One region of the Citrobacter sp. RHB25-C09 genome, then DNA from elsewhere that is predicted to be linked to it. Evidence: predicted binding sites of a transcription regulator. Region 1 holds the regulator's gene; the other holds the start of a gene.
What was found. The regulator Fur, encoded in region 1, represses iron uptake genes when iron is present. The targets are predictions, from matches to a motif close to ATAATAATGAGAACNACTATCAA.
Positions count from the first base shown of each region.

Region 1 (10,482 bases):
CAACGCGTTTATGATGCATGCGTCCACCAGCCCGTTCTATCCGCTGTTTGCAGCGCTGGACATTAACGCCAAAATGCACGAGGGCGTTAGCGGTCGTAATATGTGGATGGACTGCGTCGCGAACGGCATCGACGCGCGTAAGCTGATCCTCGAAAACTGCCACCATATCCGTCCGTTTGTACCGGAAATGGTCGACGGCAAACCGTGGCATTCTTATCCGACAGCGGAAATTGCCAACGACCTGCGCTTCTTCCACTTTGTGCCGGGCGAAAGCTGGCATGCGTTCGAAGGTTACGCGGAGCATCAGTACTTTGTTGACCCGTGCAAACTGCTGCTGACGACGCCGGGTATCAACGCACGTAACGGCGAATACGACACCTTCGGGGTGCCGGCAACGATTCTGGCAAACTTCCTGCGCGAAAACGGCGTAGTGCCGGAAAAATGCGACCTCAACTCGATCCTGTTCCTGCTGACCCCGGCGGAAGACATGGCGAAGTTGCAGCAACTCGTTGCGCTGTTAGTCCGCTTCGAAAAACTGCTGGAGTCCGATGCGCCGCTCGCCGATGTGCTTCCTTCTCTTTATAAGCAGCACGAAGCGCGTTACGCCGGTTACACCCTGCGTCAGCTGTGCCAGGAAATGCACAATCTGTATGCCCGTCACAACGTGAAGCAGTTGCAGAAAGAGATGTTCCGTAAAGCGCATTTCCCGCGCGTCAGCATGAATCCGCAGGATGCCAACTATGCCTACCTGCGTGGCGAAGTGGATCTGGTTCCGCTGCCGGAAGCCGAAGGCCGCATTGCCGCAGAAGGTGCCCTGCCTTATCCGCCGGGCGTGCTGTGTGTTGTTCCGGGTGAAGTCTGGGGCGGTGCGGTGCTGCGTTACTTCAGCGCGCTGGAAGAAGGGATCAACCTGCTGCCGGGCTTTGCGCCGGAACTGCAGGGCGTTTACATCGAAGAACGTGACGGTCGCAAACAGGTGTGGTGCTACGTGATTAAACCGCGTGAAGCACAGAACGGCCTGTTGAAAGGAGAAGCATTATGAGTAAGGCCAAATCCAATAAAATGGGCGTGATGCAGCTCACCATCCTGACGATGGTCAATATGATGGGCTCCGGTATCATCATGCTCCCGACCAAACTGGCAGAAGTCGGTACGATTTCGATTATCTCCTGGCTGGTGACCGCAATAGGTTCGATGGCGCTGGCCTGGGCCTTTGCCAAATGCGGTATGTTTAGCCGTAAGTCTGGCGGAATGGGCGGTTATGCGGAGTACGCGTTCGGTAAGTCCGGCAACTTTATGGCGAACTACACCTACGGGGTGTCGCTGCTGATTGCCAACGTCGCTATCGCGATTTCTGCGGTGGGCTACGGTACCGAGCTTTTTGGTGCCACCCTCTCCCCAGTGCAAATCGGCCTCGCCACCATTGGTGTGCTGTGGATCTGTACGGTCGCTAACTTCGGTGGCGCACGTATCACCGGGCAGATCAGTAGCATCACCGTCTGGGGCGTGATCATTCCGGTTGTCGGTCTGTGCATCATCGGCTGGTTCTGGTTCAGCCCAACGCTGTACGCCAACTCCTGGAACCCGCATCATGTGCCGTTCTTTACTGCGGTTGGTTCATCTATTGCGATGACGCTGTGGGCATTCCTCGGTCTGGAATCTGCGTGTGCTAACGCCGAAGTCGTGGAAAACCCAGAAAAGAATGTACCGATTGCGGTACTGGGCGGAACGCTGGGCGCGGCGGTGATCTACATCGTCTCGACTAACGTGATTGCCGGGATTGTACCAAACATGGATCTGGCAAACTCTACCGCACCGTTTGGTCTGGCGTTTGCGCAGATGTTCACCCCGGAAGTGGGTAAAGTGATCATGGCGCTGATGATTATGTCCTGCTGCGGTTCACTGCTGGGCTGGCAGTTCACCATTGCGCAGGTGTTTAAATCCTCTGCGGACGAAGGTTACTTCCCGAAAATCTTCTCTCGCGTTACAAAAGTGGATGCTCCGGTACAGGGGATGCTGACCATCGTTGTGATTCAGAGTGGTTTGTCGCTGATGACCATCAGCCCGTCGCTGAACAGTCAGTCTAACGTGCTGGTAAACCTGGCCGTGGTGACCAATATCATTCCGTACATTCTGTCGATGGCGGCGCTGGTGATTATTCAGCGCGTCGCGAACGTTCCCCCTTCAAAAGCGAAGATGGCGAACTTCGTGGCGTTTATTGGTGCGATGTACAGCTTCTATGCGCTCTACTCTTCCGGCGAAGAAGCGATGCTGTATGGCTCTATCGTGACCTTCCTCGGCTGGACGCTGTACGGCCTGGTATCTCCACGCTTTGAGCTGAAGAATAAGCACGGTTGATATTTCAAAACAAGGCCGGATGGCGCTACGCTTATCCGGCCTACGTACCCACAAAAAAGGCGCCTTCCGGCGCCTTTTTATTTCACAACAATTTATGCGTTTTTCAGCACTTCGCTGACAATCTCAACCGCTTCTTTCTCAATCTGCTTGCGATGTTCTTCGCCGAGGAAGCTTTCACAGTAGATCTTATACGCATCTTCCGTGCCAGACGGACGCGCCGCAAACCAGCCGTTGTCGGTCATCACCTTCAGCCCGCCAATCGAAGCGCCGTTGCCCGGTGCAGCGGTCAGGCGTGCGGTGATTGGGTCACCGGCCAGCGTACTGGCGCTCACCATTTCCGGAGACAGTTTCGACAGCGCGGCCTTCTGCGCGGATGTCGCGCCAGCCTGCAGACGGTTATAGCTTGGTGCGCCGAAACGGGCTGCCAATTCGTTGTAGTGCTCCTGCGGGTTCTTACCGGTAACCGCGGTGATTTCCGCCGCCAGCAGGCACATGATGATCCCGTCTTTGTCCGTAGACCACGGCGTACCGTCGAAGCGCAGGAAAGAGGCGCCCGCGCTCTCTTCGCCACCAAAGCCGAAGCTGCCGTCAAACAGACCGTCAACGAACCATTTAAAGCCAACCGGAACTTCTACCAGCTTACGGCCCAGGTCGTTAACCACGCGGTCAATCATCGCCGAAGACACCAGCGTTTTACCGACAGCCACCTCTTTGCCCCACTGCGGGCGATGCTGGAACAGGTAGTTGATCGCCACCGCCAGATAGTGGTTCGGGTTCATCAGCCCCGCCGGGGTTACGATGCCATGACGGTCGTAATCCGGGTCGTTTGCGAACGCCAAATCGAACTTATCACGCAGCGCCAACAGCCCAGCCATCGCACATTCAGAGGAGCAGTCCATGCGGATCGCGCCATCTTTATCGAGATGCATAAAGCGGAAAGTCTGATCGACCTGGTCGTTAACGATGGTCAGGTTGAGTTTGTAATGTTCACCAATACGCTTCCAGTATTCGATACCGGAACCACCCAGCGGATCCACGCCCAGCGTCAGGCCGGCTTTCTGGATCGCCGCCATATCGACGATGTCCGCCAACCCTTCAATGAAAGGCTGCACCAGATCCTGTTCTTTAACATGACCGGAGGCCAGCGCCGCATCCAGAGAGAGACGTTTCACCCCTTTCAGGCCATCTGCCAGTAATGCATTCGCGCGGTCTTCCACGACTTTAGTGACGTCGGTATCCGCAGGGCCGCCGTTAGGTGGATTGTATTTAATGCCACCATCTTCCGGTGGGTTATGCGACGGGGTGATGACGATACCATCCGCCAGCGCTCCGCCCTTTTTGTTATGGACCAGGATTGCGTTTGAGACGGCAGGCGTTGGCGTAAAACCGTTGTTCTCCTGAACAATCACGTCCACCCCGTTTGCCGCAAGCACTTCCAGCACCGAAATAAACGCCGGTTCGGAGAGTGCGTGAGTATCTTTACCCACATAGCAAGGACCGGTAATGCCGTTTTTCGCGCGCTCTTCGGCAATCGCCTGCGCAATCGCCAGAATATGCGGTTCATTGAAGCTATGGCGACCTGCACTGCCACGGTGTCCGGAGGTACCGAATTTCACCGCGTGTTCAGCATTCCCTGCTTCTGGTTTCAGTACATAATATTGCGCCGTCAGTTGGGCGACGTTAATCAAATCACTTTGTTGCGCAGGCTGTCCTGCACGGTTGTGGATTGCCATTGCCTGGTCCTTCTTTGCAAGGGTTAAATTGTTCCGCAAACCTTCTCAATCAATTCCGTCGGGAATTGCATTGACTGCATGATGTGTTCAATCATGCTGCATTTACGGCCAGTGTTGGTGTTGGTAATCACCCAATACGGCGTACCGGGTACGTGTTTCGGTTTGGTCTGATTACCATTTTTCAGCAGCGTCTGTTCGTCCGCCGCAAAATAGACGCGCGTTCTGCCATGCAACGATTCCGTTGCATCGGCAAAGGCGTGCGGATCCAGTGAATAAAGTGTAGACAGTACCAGCATGAAGCGATTGACCGCTCTCTTCTGTTCTGCGTATTCGTCAGACAGAAGCATTTCACGCATGGCGCGCACTTTATCCTTTACAGGATTGACGGGTTTCGCTTCCACAGCCACAGGTTGCTGCGCGCGAACCTCTTTTGCCGCTGAGGCGACAGGCTGTGATGCGGCGGAAAACTTCAACATGCGCCGTAAAATTTCGGATGCGCTCTCGCCGATATGCTTGGTGTGGCTGGCAATATAGCTATAGAGTTCATCATCGACTTCAATCGTTTTCATCTTAATCCAGTGCGGTGTCTTATCTGAATACAAGTCGTCAGGATTATCTGAACACAGTGTAAAGGCAAATCCTGACAGCGGATAGCGTCAAACCTGGCTGAACGTAAAACTCGGAGTAAACCGTAATGGTTGCAGCCCAGTTGTAGAATGGTCAACATAATACCCTAACCCGACGAAGCGAAAAAAAGAACTTTGCCATGAAATTGAATATCCGAGCGCAATCTGCACAAAACCTGCACAATAATTCTCCCATCGTCCTGGTTCACGGTCTGTTTGGCAGTCTGGATAATCTCGGCGTCCTGGCGCGCGACCTGGTAAACGACCACGATGTTATTCAGGTCGACATGCGCAACCACGGCCTGTCGCCCCGCGATCCGCAAATGAACTACGCGGTTATGGCGCAGGATCTGCTGGATACGCTGGATGCCCAGCAGATCGACAAAGCCACCTTTATTGGTCACTCAATGGGTGGCAAAGCGGTAATGGCGCTGACCGCATTAGCACCGGAGCGAGTCGATAAGTTAGTGGCAATCGATATTGCGCCGGTGGATTACCCTGTCCGCCGCCACGATGAAATTTTCACGGCCATCAACGCGGTAACGGCATCGGAGGCGCAAACCCGGCAGCAGGCGGCTGTGGTGATGCGCGAGCATCTTAACGAAGAAGGGGTGATTCAGTTTTTGCTGAAATCCTGGGCTGACGGCGAGTGGCGCTTTAACGTTCCGGTGCTGTGGGAGCAATACCCGCATATCGTCGGCTGGGAGACAATCCCGGCCTGGGACCACCCGGCGCTGTTTATTCCCGGCGGCAACTCCCCTTATGTCACCGAAGCGTATCGCGCCGACCTGCTCGCCCAGTTTCCGCAGGCGCGAGCCCACGTGATTGCCGGTGCGGGTCACTGGGTACATGCAGAAAAGCCCGAGGCTGTCCTGCGCGCCATCCGTCGTTATCTGAACGACACGGCGAACTGATTAAAAACTCGGCGTCCGTGCGCGATTACGCGCGCGAACGTTGGCGCGCCCCACTCGCTGATGTATGATGGCGCGCTATCCATCCGGGCTGACGCCCGACTGATTGTTCCCCCGAAATCACCAGGATCATGGCCAAAGAACAAACGGACCGTACGACATTAGATCTGTTCGCGCACGAGCGTCGTCCGGGAAGACCCAAAACCAATCCGCTTTCGCGCGATGAACAGCTGCGCATTAATAAGCGTAACCAGCTAAAACGCGACAAAGTTCGTGGCCTTAAGCGTGTCGAACTTAAGCTCAACGCGGAAGCCGTTGACGCCTTAAACGAACTGGCAGAATCCCGTAACATAAGTCGCAGCGAGCTGATTGAAGAAATGCTGATGTCCCAACTGGCAGCCTTGCGCAGTCAGACTCAGGGCTAGAAACCTCACATCCTCCACTTTCGTGTAGCATGAAGTGCACTCCTGCACGTTTGCTATTTCCGCATACCTGACTGTTCTGCTATGATTGCCCTTATCTGTGGGCAATTCGCCCCAACCATTTCAATGAGTTTCAAGAGGTTACTTCACTCATGGCAATCACTGGCATCTTTTTCGGCAGCGACACCGGGAATACCGAAAATATCGCAAAAATGATTCAGAAACAGCTTGGTAAAGACGTTGCTGATGTTCATGACATTGCTAAAAGCAGCAAAGAAGACCTGGAAGGGTATGACATTCTGCTGCTCGGCATCCCAACCTGGTACTACGGCGAAGCGCAATGCGACTGGGATGACTTCTTTCCGACCCTCGAAGAAGTTGATTTCAATGGCAAACTGGTGGCTCTTTTCGGCTGTGGCGACCAGGAAGATTATGCAGAATACTTCTGCGACGCGTTAGGAACTATTCGCGACATCATTGAGCCGCGCGGCGCAACCATCGTGGGTCACTGGCCGACGGCGGGTTACCACTTCGAAGCGTCTAAAGGTCTGGCAGATGACGACCATTTTGTCGGTCTGGCCATTGATGAAGATCGCCAGCCGGAGTTGACCGCTGAGCGCGTGGAAAAATGGGTAAAACAGATTTCCGAAGAATTGCATCTCGACGAAATTATTAACGCCTGATGTTATGCGGCGTAAACATGGTTTGCGCCGCATCAATAGACAGAACCAATCAAAATAATTGCTACAAATTTGTAACTTCCTTGCCCATCCCTGTACAATATGCAGGAGTTATTAGGTGGCGCTCTCATTTCCAGGCAATACCTCGTTATTATTAACATTTGCCAGAGCCTTGCGGTTTTCATTTAGACACGGCAGTCCTATAATGAATCGCAATATCTCGAGTGCAATTTCTGTCACTTCTTGTATGAAGTGAATCGTTTAGCAACAGGACAGATTCCGCATGACTGACAACAATACCGCATTAAAGAAGGCTGGCCTGAAAGTAACGCTTCCACGTTTGAAAATTTTGGAAGTTCTTCAGGGCCCGGAAAACCATCACGTCAGTGCGGAAGATTTATACAAACGACTGATCGACATGGGTGAAGAAATTGGTCTGGCGACCGTTTATCGCGTGCTGAACCAGTTTGATGACGCCGGTATCGTAACCCGCCACAATTTTGAAGGCGGCAAATCCGTTTTTGAACTGACGCAGCAACATCATCACGATCACCTGATCTGCCTTGACTGTGGGAAAGTGATCGAGTTCAGCGACGATTCTATCGAAGCGCGCCAACGTGAGATCGCGTCAAAGCATGGTATTCGTTTAACGAACCATAGCCTCTATCTCTACGGGCACTGCGCCGAAGGCGATTGCCGCGAAGATGAACAGGCGCACAACGCGAAATAAGTCACTGTATTCATAAAAGCCAACCTTAGGGTTGGTTTTTTTATGCCCAATAAAAGACCCGCAGAAAATGCGGGTCTTTTGTCTGCCGAACAGTAAGCGTTACTGCGCGCTGTTTTTGGTACGAATTTCATTCCAGATTTTATCGCAATCAGCGTTAACTGCCTGACCGTTTCCGCTATGCGCAGCCTGAATACATTGCTGGTAATCCAGTACGCGCACGCTTTCCTGGTTGGCAAACGCCTGATGCTGTTTCTCTTTCCTCAGTACGTTTAACACGCTCTGGCAGGCTTCAATTTTCTCTGGTGAACCCTGCGCCGTGTTGATACAGGCGCTGTACGCTTCTTTCAAACGACTGTCTTCTTTCGGTGCGGTAGAAGGAGCGCAGGCCACCAGTCCGGATGCCATCGCGGCGACGAGTAACAGTTTTTTCATAGAACAGTCCTCAACAGAGCGGCAGGCACCAGGCCCGCCGCTGCTGGCATTAGAAGATGGTGAACGGGGCAATCACGATGAATTTCACGTCGCGCTCATCCTGGAAGATGTTGCCGTAGCCGCCGCCCCAGCTTGGAATATTGGAGTGGTTGTCGTACTCGGTGAAGTGCAGTTTAAACATGGTGCCTTTCGCACGACCATCCTGCAGGGTGTAGACCGCATCCAGACTGTAAGAAGATTCTTCAATCGTACGGTTTTTATCGTAGTACGCATCTGGATTGCTCTGCCAGGTAGACGGTTTAGCGTCCCAGGCGTAAACATAGGATGCACCGACAGCCCAACCCGGCAGGTTCCAGTTTTTCAGATCATACATCGCGCCGAAGAAGACCGCTTTTTCGCCGTTGGCGTTGAAGTCTGAGCGGTTATCCCACCAGATGTCCAGACGACCGTTTGAGGAGGAGTAAGTCGGGGTCATACGTTGCAGGAAGAAACCCTGCTGCCCTTCCGCTTTCACCCAGGTGCCTTCCAGACGCAGATCAACCACTTCAGCCACTTTGTAGCCGAAGGTCAACGCCTGCAGCCAGGCCGTACCATCATAGATATCGCTTGCAGTACGGTTATCAACCTTATCGCGCGCGCCGTAGAACTGGTAGCTGGTGGAGAATGGGTTACCGGCTAAATCAAACTTGTAGCTGGCTTTCGCAAAGTACTGATCGACATAGCCTTCAGACTGACCAAATGCTGCTTCCAGCACTAAGTCATTTTTAAAGTCATATTTCGCGCCGATGGAGTGCAGGTAATCCACCTTTGTGGTTCTGTCGCCCTGGTAGAACTTATCCATCTCGATATGCCACGGGGACTTATATTCGTTGGTCCACATGTAGGAGAAGCTCAGTGCGCCGGCATCACCATAGTCGAAGTTTGCGCCCGCTTCCGCACCCTGATAGGTCCCAGGCATAAAGCTCCAGTGCGGCGCTAACAGCGTTTGTCCGGTAGGCTGAATATAGCCAGCGCGCGCCCAGGCCGGGCCATATTTAAATTTCGCAGCCGCTTTATAGAGACTGATTCCGCTCTTGTCGCCGGAATAATCTTCGTCATAGCCTTTGTTCTTTTTCGAGAATGCAATTTCGTTTGGATGGCCGCTATCGCCGTTTTCTGCCATTTCGATGGCAGTGAAGGCCGCAACATCCAGGCCGAACATATCAGCCGCATAGCCGGACTGGAAATCCAGGTTGGCGTTCCAGGTGGCGTGAGAAAGATTGGTTTTGTATTTGTCGCCGTCGGTCACATCTTTACGGTCACGCTCACGCTGCCAGTAATAGATGCCGCCGGTCAGGGTTGAATCATCGATAAAGCCTTCGGCCTGTGCAGCAGGAGCAACAACCAGACCCGACAGTGCTGTGATACCGGCGATAGCCAACGCCAGCGCACTACGTTTGCCACTAAACGTACGCATATGTATATCCTCTTTGACGTATAACCCTTCGTCTTTCAAGCCGCCTTGATGCATCTCGAAATCCATTGGGTATAAATTGCTGATGCAAAAAGCAAACAGCGAAAAAATAAAAATGAAAAAGTAGCGTTGAGAAAGACCTCGCTGACTACAATGAATAGACTATTTTTCGCGACGCGAATTATCAATACCTTTCTGTAACGAGAATGTAAGAGTATGAGCAACCGCACATAATTCATCGCTTTCTGTTACATTTTTTTCATCAGTCAAAAATTGACAGCACAATTAAAAATATCGTTGTTTTCCAAAAAGATGAAATCGGTTTCATGTCATTATCTGTATGATTAACTTATCTATAACAAAGTACCATTCGCATAGCTTATTAATTTTGGATGGTAATTAATTCGCTGCGCAAAGAGAGATTATTGAAAAAGGCAGGGGTAAAAAAAACGCCGCAGAATGCGGCGTTGGAGAGTGCTTTACGGCTTATTCGCCGACTTTCGCCCACGTATCACGCAGGCCAACGGTACGGTTAAACACCAATTTCTCTGCGGTTGCATAGCGGCTGTCGAGGCAGAAGTAGCCTTCACGCTCAAACTGGTACGCTTTACCCGCCACAGCATCTTTCAGCGAAGGTTCAGCATAACCCTGCTTAATGACCAGTGATTCCGGGTTCATCACGGACAGGAAATCTTCTGCCGCGCCCGGGTTCGGTACGCTAAACAGGCGATCGTACAGACGAATTTCCACCGGCAGCGCGTGCGCCGCACTTACCCAGTGAATAACGCCTTTCACTTTACGACCATCTGCCGGATCTTTGCTCAGGGTGTCTGCGTCGTAGGTGCAGAAGATGGTAGTAATATTGCCTTCGGCATCTTTTTCCACACGCTCTGCTTTCACCACGTAGGCGTTACGCAGACGCACCTCTTTGCCCATCACCAGACGCTTGTACTGCTTGTTGGCTTCTTCACGGAAATCCGCGCGGTCAATCCAGATCTCACCGCTAAACGGCACTTCACGGCTACCCATTTCCGGTTTGTTCGGATGGTTAGGCATGGTGACCATTTCGCTTTCACCCTGCGGGTAGTTTTCGATAACCAGTTTAACCGGATCGATCACCGCCATCGCACGCGGGGC
Region 1 is NZ_CP057483.1:1,407,573-1,418,054, reverse strand. Features, by position in the region: partial or broken gene speF (ornithine decarboxylase SpeF) at 1-1,042, shown strand, start outside; gene potE (putrescine-ornithine antiporter) at 1,039-2,358, shown strand; gene pgm (phosphoglucomutase (alpha-D-glucose-1,6-bisphosphate-dependent)) at 2,451-4,091, opposite strand; gene seqA (replication initiation negative regulator SeqA) at 4,115-4,660, opposite strand; gene ybfF (esterase) at 4,858-5,631, shown strand; gene ybfE (LexA regulated protein) at 5,760-6,053, shown strand; gene fldA (flavodoxin FldA) at 6,203-6,733, shown strand; gene fur (ferric iron uptake transcriptional regulator) at 7,014-7,460, shown strand; gene chiQ (ChiQ/YbfN family lipoprotein) at 7,560-7,892, opposite strand; gene chiP (chitoporin) at 7,942-9,348, opposite strand; gene glnS (glutamine--tRNA ligase) at 9,832-10,482, opposite strand, start outside.

Region 2 (10,482 bases), 1.0 Mb from region 1:
CGACACCCCGGGGCACGTTGACTTCACTATCGAAGTAGAACGTTCCATGCGTGTTCTTGATGGTGCGGTAATGGTTTACTGCGCAGTTGGTGGTGTTCAGCCGCAGTCTGAAACCGTATGGCGTCAGGCAAACAAATATAAAGTTCCACGCATTGCGTTCGTTAACAAAATGGACCGCATGGGTGCGAACTTCCTGAAAGTTGTTGGTCAGATCAAAACCCGTCTGGGCGCGAACCCTGTTCCGCTGCAGCTGGCAATTGGCGCTGAAGAAGCGTTCACCGGTGTTATCGACCTGGTGAAAATGAAAGCCATCAACTGGAACGATGCAGACCAGGGCGTTACCTTCGAATACGAAGATATCCCGGCTGACATGCAGGAACTGGCTGAAGAATGGCACCAGAACCTGATCGAATCCGCTGCAGAAGCTTCTGAAGAGCTGATGGAGAAATACCTGGGTGGTGAAGAACTGACTGAAGAAGAGATCAAAAAAGCTCTGCGTCAGCGCGTTCTGAACAACGAAATCATCCTGGTAACCTGTGGTTCTGCATTTAAGAACAAAGGTGTTCAGGCGATGCTGGATGCGGTAATTGATTACCTGCCATCCCCGGTTGACGTACCTGCGATCAACGGTATTCTGGACGACGGTAAAGATACTCCGGCTGAGCGTCACGCTAGCGACGACGAGCCTTTTGCTGCTCTGGCATTCAAAATCGCTACCGACCCGTTCGTGGGTAACCTGACCTTCTTCCGCGTGTACTCCGGTGTGGTTAACTCTGGTGATACCGTACTGAACTCCGTGAAAACTGCACGTGAGCGTTTCGGTCGTATCGTTCAGATGCACGCTAACAAACGTGAAGAGATCAAAGAAGTTCGCGCAGGCGACATCGCTGCTGCTATCGGTTTGAAAGACGTGACCACTGGTGACACTCTGTGTGACCCGGATCACCCGATCATTCTGGAGCGTATGGAGTTCCCTGAGCCGGTAATCTCCATCGCAGTAGAACCGAAAACCAAAGCTGACCAGGAAAAAATGGGTCTGGCTCTGGGCCGTCTGGCTAAAGAAGACCCGTCATTCCGCGTATGGACTGACGAAGAATCTAACCAGACTATTATCGCCGGTATGGGTGAGCTGCACCTCGACATCATCGTTGACCGTATGAAGCGTGAATTCAACGTTGAAGCGAACGTCGGTAAACCTCAGGTTGCTTACCGCGAAGCGATTCGCGCGAAAGTTACCGATATCGAAGGTAAACACGCTAAGCAGTCTGGTGGTCGCGGTCAGTACGGTCATGTTGTTATCGACATGTACCCGCTGGAGCCGGGTTCCAACCCGAAAGGCTACGAGTTCGTCAACGACATTAAAGGTGGTGTAATCCCTGGCGAATACATCCCAGCCGTTGATAAAGGTATCCAGGAACAGCTGAAGGCCGGCCCGCTGGCTGGTTACCCGGTTGTTGATATGGGTGTTCGTCTGCACTTCGGTTCTTACCATGACGTTGACTCCTCTGAACTGGCGTTTAAACTGGCTGCGTCTATTGCCTTTAAAGAAGGCTTTAAGAAAGCGAAACCAGTTCTGCTTGAGCCGATCATGAAGGTTGAGGTAGAAACGCCGGAAGAGAACACCGGTGACGTAATTGGTGACTTGAGCCGTCGTCGCGGTATGCTGCGCGGTCAGGAATCCGAAGTAACTGGCGTTAAGATCCATGCTGAAGTTCCGCTGTCTGAAATGTTCGGATATGCGACTCAGCTGCGTTCTCTGACCAAAGGTCGCGCATCATACACTATGGAATTCCTGAAGTATGATGATGCACCTAACAACGTTGCTCAGGCCGTAATCGAAGCCCGTGGTAAGTAATCCACAGGATTAAAACCTAAGTCCCGTGCTCTCTCCAAAGGGGAGAGCACTATAGTAAGGAATAAAGCCGTGTCTAAAGAAAAATTTGAACGTACAAAACCGCACGTTAACGTCGGCACCATCGGCCACGTTGACCACGGTAAAACTACCCTGACCGCTGCAATCACTACCGTTCTGGCTAAAACCTACGGTGGTGCTGCTCGTGCATTCGACCAGATCGATAACGCGCCGGAAGAAAAAGCTCGTGGTATCACCATCAACACGTCTCACGTTGAATATGACACCCCGACTCGCCACTACGCACACGTAGACTGCCCGGGCCACGCCGACTATGTTAAAAACATGATCACCGGTGCTGCGCAGATGGACGGCGCGATCCTGGTTGTTGCTGCGACTGACGGCCCGATGCCGCAGACTCGTGAGCACATCCTGCTGGGTCGTCAGGTAGGCGTTCCGTACATCATCGTGTTCCTGAACAAATGCGACATGGTTGATGACGAAGAGCTGCTGGAACTGGTAGAAATGGAAGTTCGTGAACTTCTGTCTCAGTACGATTTCCCGGGCGACGACACTCCGATCGTTCGTGGTTCTGCTCTGAAAGCGCTGGAAGGCGAAGCAGAGTGGGAAGCGAAAATCATCGAACTGGCTGGCTTCCTGGATTCTTACATCCCGGAACCAGAGCGTGCGATTGACAAGCCGTTCCTGCTGCCAATCGAAGACGTATTCTCCATCTCTGGTCGTGGTACCGTTGTTACCGGTCGTGTAGAGCGCGGTATCATCAAAGTTGGTGAAGAAGTTGAAATCGTTGGTATCAAAGAGACTGCGAAGTCTACCTGTACTGGCGTTGAAATGTTCCGCAAACTGCTGGACGAAGGCCGTGCTGGTGAGAACGTTGGTGTTCTGCTGCGTGGTATCAAACGTGAAGAAATCGAACGTGGTCAGGTACTGGCTAAGCCGGGTTCCATCAAGCCGCACACCAAGTTCGAATCTGAAGTGTACATTCTGTCCAAAGACGAAGGCGGCCGTCATACTCCGTTCTTCAAAGGCTACCGTCCGCAGTTCTACTTCCGTACAACTGACGTGACCGGTACCATCGAACTGCCGGAAGGCGTAGAGATGGTAATGCCGGGCGACAACATCAAAATGGTTGTTACCCTGATCCACCCGATCGCGATGGACGACGGTCTGCGTTTCGCAATCCGTGAAGGCGGCCGTACTGTAGGTGCGGGCGTTGTTGCTAAAGTAATGAGCTAATTATTTAATAATTAGCCTTGCACTTAAAAAGGGCGCTTCGGCGCCCTTTTTGCTTTCTGCAAGTTAGCGGTCACATTTCATCGCAATTTTTATGCTTCTCCCGTTGCGCAGAGAGAATTGTGCTATTGTAATCATAACTATTCTCATTTACACTCTGCACAGAAATTGAACGGGAGCGATCATGTACGTTTGTTTGTGTAATGGTGTAAGTGATAAAAAAATTCGACAGGCTGTTCGTCAGTTTCACCCACAATCCTTCCAGCAACTGCGAAAGTTTATTCCTGTAGGAAATCAATGTGGTAAATGCATCCGGGCAGCACGTGAAGTGATGCAGGATGAGTTAACGCAAATGCCAGAATTTAAAGAAATCGCCTGAGTTACACTCTTTTTTTTGACATCCTTGTAGCCCCATCTACGCTCTAGAGAGTGGAAGCGGAGGGACTATAAAATGAAAGGTGATGTTAAAATCATAAATTATCTCAATAAACTATTGGGAAATGAGCTTGTCGCGATTAATCAGTATTTTCTTCATGCACGTATGTTCAAAAATTGGGGCCTGACCCGCCTTAATGACGTTGAATACCATGAATCTATCGACGAGATGAAACATGCGGATAAGTACATTGAGCGTATCTTGTTCTTAGAAGGGATCCCTAACCTGCAAGATCTGGGCAAGTTAGGCATTGGCGAAGATGTGGAAGAGATGCTGCAATCCGACCTCCGGTTAGAGCTGGAGGGGGCAAAGGACTTACGTGAAGCCATTGCCTACGCCGATACCATCCATGATTACGTCAGCCGGGATATGATGATTGAAATCCTTGCGGATGAAGAAGGGCATATCGACTGGCTCGAGACGGAATTGGATCTCATCGCGAAACTGGGTATACAGAATTACCTGCAATCGCAAATCAAAGTGACCAGTTAATCGTTCCCGACACAAGATTGTGAATCCCCGTAATGAAACCCGCAGCCGCCAGAAATGGCCCAAAAGGCAGCGGGTTTTTTAATATCGCTGTTCCTCTCGTGATGGCCATGACTGCCACGCCCATGGTGGCCAACAGAGCCGCACAAAAAACTAACAGAGGCAGTGCTATCCATCCATGCCAGGCGCCCAGTGCGGCGAGAAATTTGACATCGCCATAACCCAGCCCCTCTTTTTTACGTATGATCCGATAGCTCCAGTACAGAAAAGCAAAGCCACCATAGCCGGCTACGGCACCCCATAGTGCATCTGATAAATGGCCGGGGAAAATGCATTGCTGATAGACCAGTCCGGCCCAAAGCAACGGGCAGGTAAAGCGGTCGGGGAGAAGGCCTGAGCGCAGGTCGTAGACGGCCAGGGCTATCGAGAGAAAAATATATAATGCCAGGAAAGGTAGTGCAGCGACCATCCGATAATCCTCCATGAAAAGTCGCGTAACTGTACTGAATGCAATGAGGCGGGCAACGGCTTTTTGTTTGCTTTGCGTACAGCATTCCAAAGCGTCGGCGACGAAACATATCATTACGAACGGTCTGGAGTGTCGTTCGCAATAATGCTCCAGTGATTAATATCTACACAGCCCTTGCGTCAGGCTGAGATTTGCGTATAATGCGCGGGCTTGTCTTAATCGACGGCAGGTTCGATTTGAACCTCGGGTAGCCGATTTGGCTATCTAACAATGCCCCCAATCGGGGGGCTACGTAAGAACGATTACACTCCCCCATCAATCGTAATGGGTGTGAGGAGTAATTATTTTCGTCTATAAATAATTGGAGCTCTGGTCTCATGCAGAACCAAAGAATCCGTATCCGCCTGAAAGCGTTTGATCATCGTCTGATCGATCAATCAACCGCGGAAATCGTCGAGACTGCTAAGCGCACTGGTGCGCAAGTCCGTGGTCCGATCCCGCTGCCGACCCGCAAAGAGCGTTTTACCGTTCTGATCTCCCCGCACGTTAACAAAGACGCGCGCGACCAGTACGAAATCCGCACTCACAAGCGTCTGGTTGACATCGTTGAGCCAACTGAGAAAACCGTTGATGCTCTGATGCGTCTGGATCTGGCTGCCGGTGTAGACGTGCAGATCAGCCTGGGTTAATCAGGTCATCGAGCGATTGAGAGGTTGATACAATGATTGGTTTAGTCGGTAAAAAAGTGGGTATGACCCGCGTCTTCACTGAAGATGGCGTATCTATCCCAGTAACCGTAATCGAAGTTGAAGCAAACCGCGTTACTCAGGTTAAAGATCTGGCTAACGATGGCTACCGCGCTATTCAGGTTACCACTGGTGCTAAAAAAGCTAACCGTGTAACCAAACCAGAAGCGGGTCACTTCGCTAAAGCTGGCGTTGAAGCTGGCCGTGGTCTGTGGGAATTCCGTCTTGCTGAAGGCGAAGAGTTCACCGTAGGTCAGGACATTAGCGTTGAGCTGTTTGCTGACGTTAAAAAAGTTGACGTAACCGGTACCTCTAAAGGTAAAGGTTTTGCTGGTACCGTTAAGCGCTGGAACTTCCGTACCCAGGACGCTACTCACGGTAACTCCTTGTCTCACCGCGTTCCGGGTTCTATCGGTCAGAACCAGACTCCGGGCAAAGTGTTCAAAGGCAAGAAAATGGCAGGTCAGCTGGGCAACGAACGTGTAACTGTTCAGAGCCTGGACGTAGTACGTGTTGACGCTGAGCGCAACCTGCTGCTGGTTAAAGGTGCGGTCCCGGGTGCAACCGGCTGCGACCTGATCGTTAAACCAGCTGTGAAGGCGTAAGGGGATAGCAATGGAATTAGTATTGAAAGACGCGCAGAGCGCGCTGACTGTTTCCGAAACTACCTTCGGTCGTGATTTCAACGAAGCGCTGGTTCACCAGGTTGTTGTTGCTTATGCAGCTGGTGCTCGTCAGGGTACTCGTGCTCAGAAGACTCGTGCTGAAGTAACTGGTTCCGGTAAAAAACCGTGGCGCCAGAAAGGTACCGGCCGTGCGCGTTCAGGTTCTATCAAGAGCCCGATCTGGCGTTCAGGTGGCGTGACCTTCGCTGCTCGTCCGCAGGACCACAGTCAAAAAGTTAACAAAAAGATGTACCGCGGCGCGCTGAAAAGCATTCTGTCCGAACTGGTACGTCAGGATCGTCTGATCGTTGTCGAGAAGTTCTCTGTAGAAGCACCTAAAACTAAGCTGCTGGCACAGAAACTGAAAGACATGGCTCTGGAAGATGTGCTGATCATCACCGGTGAGCTGGACGAGAACCTGTTCCTGGCCGCACGTAACCTGCACAAGGTTGACGTACGCGATGCGACTGGTATCGACCCGGTTAGCCTGATCGCCTTCGACAAAGTCGTAATGACTGCTGATGCTGTTAAGCAAGTTGAGGAGATGCTGGCATGATTCGTGAAGAACGTCTGCTGAAGGTGCTGCGCGCACCGCACGTTTCTGAAAAAGCGTCTACTGCGATGGAAAAAACTAATACCATCGTTCTCAAAGTTGCTAAAGACGCGACCAAAGCAGAAATCAAAGCTGCTGTGCAGAAACTGTTTGAAGTCGAAGTCGAAGTCGTTAACACCCTGGTAGTTAAAGGGAAAGTTAAACGTCACGGACAGCGTATCGGTCGTCGTAGCGACTGGAAAAAAGCTTACGTCACCCTGAAGGAAGGCCAGAACCTGGACTTCGTCGGCGGCGCTGAGTAAGTCGGAGGAGTAATACAATGGCAGTTGTTAAATGTAAACCGACATCTCCGGGTCGTCGCCACGTTGTTAAAGTGGTTAACCCTGAGCTGCACAAGGGCAAACCTTTTGCTCCGCTGGTTGAAAAAAACAGCAAATCCGGTGGTCGTAACAACAATGGCCGTATCACCACTCGTCATATCGGTGGTGGTCACAAGCAGGCTTATCGTATTGTTGACTTCAAACGCAACAAAGACGGTATCCCGGCAGTTGTTGAACGTCTTGAGTACGATCCGAACCGTTCCGCGAACATCGCGCTGGTTCTGTACAAAGACGGTGAACGCCGTTACATCCTGGCCCCTAAAGGCCTGAAAGCTGGCGACCAGATTCAGTCTGGCGTTGATGCTGCAATCAAAGCAGGCAACACCCTGCCGATGCGCAATATCCCGGTTGGTTCTACCGTTCATAACGTAGAAATGAAACCAGGTAAAGGCGGTCAGCTGGCGCGTTCCGCTGGTACTTACGTTCAGATCGTTGCTCGTGATGGTGCTTATGTCACCCTGCGTCTGCGTTCTGGTGAAATGCGTAAAGTCGAAGCAGACTGCCGTGCAACTCTGGGCGAAGTTGGCAATGCTGAGCATATGCTGCGCGTTCTGGGTAAAGCAGGTGCTGCACGCTGGCGTGGTGTTCGTCCGACCGTTCGCGGTACCGCGATGAACCCAGTCGACCACCCACATGGTGGTGGTGAAGGTCGTAACTTTGGTAAGCACCCGGTAACTCCGTGGGGCGTTCAGACCAAAGGTAAGAAGACCCGCAGCAACAAGCGTACTGATAAATTCATCGTACGTCGCCGTAGCAAATAATTTTAGAGGATAAGCCATGCCACGTTCTCTCAAGAAAGGTCCTTTTATTGACCTGCACTTGCTGAAGAAGGTAGAGAAAGCGGTGGAAAGCGGAGACAAGAAGCCCCTGCGCACTTGGTCCCGTCGTTCAACGATCTTTCCTAACATGATCGGTTTGACCATCGCTGTCCATAATGGTCGTCAGCACGTTCCGGTATTTGTAACCGACGAAATGGTCGGTCACAAACTGGGTGAATTCGCACCGACTCGTACTTATCGCGGCCACGCTGCTGATAAAAAAGCGAAGAAGAAATAAGGTAGGAGGAAGAGATGGAAACTATCGCTAAACATCGCCATGCTCGTTCTTCTGCTCAGAAGGTTCGCCTTGTTGCTGACCTGATTCGCGGTAAGAAAGTGTCGCAGGCTCTGGATATTCTGACCTACACCAATAAGAAAGCGGCTGTATTGGTTAAGAAAGTCTTGGAATCTGCCATTGCTAACGCTGAACACAACGATGGCGCTGACATTGACGATCTGAAAGTTACGAAAATTTTCGTAGACGAAGGCCCGAGCATGAAGCGCATTATGCCGCGTGCAAAAGGTCGTGCAGATCGCATCCTGAAGCGCACCAGCCACATTACTGTGGTTGTGTCCGATCGCTGAGACTCTGGAGACTAGCAATGGGTCAGAAAGTACATCCTAATGGTATTCGCCTGGGTATTGTAAAACCATGGAACTCTACCTGGTTTGCGAACACCAAAGAATTCGCTGACAACCTGGACAGCGATTTTAAAGTACGTCAGTACCTGACTAAGGAACTGGCTAAAGCGTCCGTATCTCGTATCGTTATCGAGCGTCCGGCTAAGAGCATCCGTGTAACTATTCACACTGCTCGCCCGGGTATCGTTATCGGTAAGAAAGGTGAAGACGTAGAAAAACTGCGTAAGGTCGTAGCGGATATCGCTGGCGTTCCTGCACAGATCAATATCGCCGAAGTTCGTAAACCTGAACTGGACGCAAAACTGGTTGCTGACAGCATCACTTCTCAGCTGGAACGTCGTGTTATGTTCCGTCGTGCTATGAAGCGTGCTGTACAGAACGCAATGCGTCTGGGCGCTAAAGGTATTAAAGTTGAAGTTAGCGGCCGTCTGGGCGGCGCGGAAATCGCACGTACCGAATGGTACCGCGAAGGTCGCGTACCGCTGCACACTCTGCGTGCTGACATCGACTACAACACCTCTGAAGCGCACACCACATACGGTGTAATCGGCGTTAAGGTATGGATCTTCAAAGGCGAGATCCTGGGTGGTATGGCTGCTGTTGAACAACCGGAAAAACCGGCTGCTCAACCTAAAAAGCAGCAGCGTAAAGGCCGTAAATAAGGAGCGTCGCTGATGTTACAACCAAAGCGTACAAAATTCCGTAAGATGCACAAAGGCCGCAACCGTGGTCTGGCTGCAGGTGCGGATGTTAGCTTCGGCAGCTTCGGTCTGAAAGCTGTTGGCCGTGGTCGTCTGACTGCCCGTCAGATCGAAGCAGCACGTCGTGCTATGACCCGTGCAGTTAAGCGTCAAGGTAAGATCTGGATCCGTGTATTCCCGGACAAACCGATCACTGAAAAGCCGCTGGCAGTGCGTATGGGTAAAGGTAAAGGTAACGTGGAGTATTGGGTTGCCTTGATTCAGCCGGGTAAAGTCCTGTATGAAATGGACGGCGTACCGGAAGAGCTGGCCCGTGAAGCATTCAAGCTGGCAGCAGCGAAACTGCCGATTAAAACCACCTTTGTAACTAAGACGGTGATGTAATGAAAGCAAAAGAGCTGCGTGAGAAGAGTGTTGAAGAGCTGAACACCGAGCTGCTGAATCTGCTGCGTGAGCAGTTCAACCTGCGTATGCAGGCTGCAAGTGGCCAGCTGCAACAGTCTCACCTGTTGAAGCAAGTGCGTCGTGATGTCGCACGCGTTAAGACTTTACTGACTGAGAAGGCGGGTGCGTAATGACCGATAAAATCCGTACTCTGCAAGGTCGCGTTGTTAGCGACAAAATGGAGAAATCCATTGTTGTTGCTATCGAACGTTTTGTGAAACACCCGATCTACGGTAAATTCATTAAGCGTACGACCAAACTGCACGTACATGACGAGAACAACGAATGTGGTATCGGCGACAAGGTTGAAATCCGTGAATGCCGTCCACTGTCCAAGACTAAGTCCTGGACGCTGGTTCGCGTTGTAGAGAAAGCGGTTCTGTAATACAGTACGCATTCTCAACGAATAAACGGCTCAGCGATGGGCCGTTTATTTTTTCTACCCATATCGTTAGAGCGGTGTTATAATGCCGCGCCCCCGATATGGGGCTTTTTTAACGACCTGAATTCGGGTCTCAGTAGTAGTTGACATTAGCGGAGCACTAAAATGATCCAAGAACAGACTATGCTGAACGTCGCCGACAACTCCGGTGCACGTCGCGTAATGTGTATCAAGGTTCTGGGTGGCTCGCACCGTCGCTACGCAGGCGTAGGCGACATCATCAAGATCACCATCAAGGAAGCAATTCCGCGTGGTAAGGTCAAAAAAGGTGATGTGCTGAAGGCGGTAGTGGTGCGCACCAAGAAGGGTGTTCGTCGCCCGGACGGTTCTGTCATTCGCTTCGATGGTAATGCATGCGTTATTTTAAACAATAACAGCGAGCAACCTATCGGTACGCGTATTTTTGGGCCGGTAACTCGTGAACTTCGTAACGAGAAGTTCATGAAAATTATCTCTCTGGCACCAGAAGTACTCTAAGGAGCGAATCATGGCAGCGAAGATCCGTCGTGATGACGAAGTTATCGTGTTAACCGGTAAAGATAAAGGTAAACGCGGTAAAGTTAAGAATGTCCTGTCTTCCGGCAAGGTCAT
Region 2 is NZ_CP057483.1:398,305-408,786, forward strand. Features, by position in the region: gene fusA (elongation factor G) at 1-1,855, shown strand, start outside; gene tuf (elongation factor Tu) at 1,925-3,109, shown strand; gene bfd (bacterioferritin-associated ferredoxin) at 3,291-3,485, shown strand; gene bfr (bacterioferritin) at 3,558-4,034, shown strand; gene HVY19_RS01835 (A24 family peptidase) at 4,018-4,500, opposite strand; gene rpsJ (30S ribosomal protein S10) at 4,878-5,189, shown strand; gene rplC (50S ribosomal protein L3) at 5,222-5,851, shown strand; gene rplD (50S ribosomal protein L4) at 5,862-6,467, shown strand; gene rplW (50S ribosomal protein L23) at 6,464-6,766, shown strand; gene rplB (50S ribosomal protein L2) at 6,784-7,605, shown strand; gene rpsS (30S ribosomal protein S19) at 7,622-7,900, shown strand; gene rplV (50S ribosomal protein L22) at 7,915-8,247, shown strand; gene rpsC (30S ribosomal protein S3) at 8,265-8,966, shown strand; gene rplP (50S ribosomal protein L16) at 8,979-9,389, shown strand; gene rpmC (50S ribosomal protein L29) at 9,389-9,580, shown strand; gene rpsQ (30S ribosomal protein S17) at 9,580-9,834, shown strand; gene rplN (50S ribosomal protein L14) at 9,997-10,368, shown strand; gene rplX (50S ribosomal protein L24) at 10,379-10,482, shown strand, end outside.
Region 2: a site for Fur is predicted at 3,234-3,256, ahead of bfd (bacterioferritin-associated ferredoxin). Genes of this name have one in related genera too.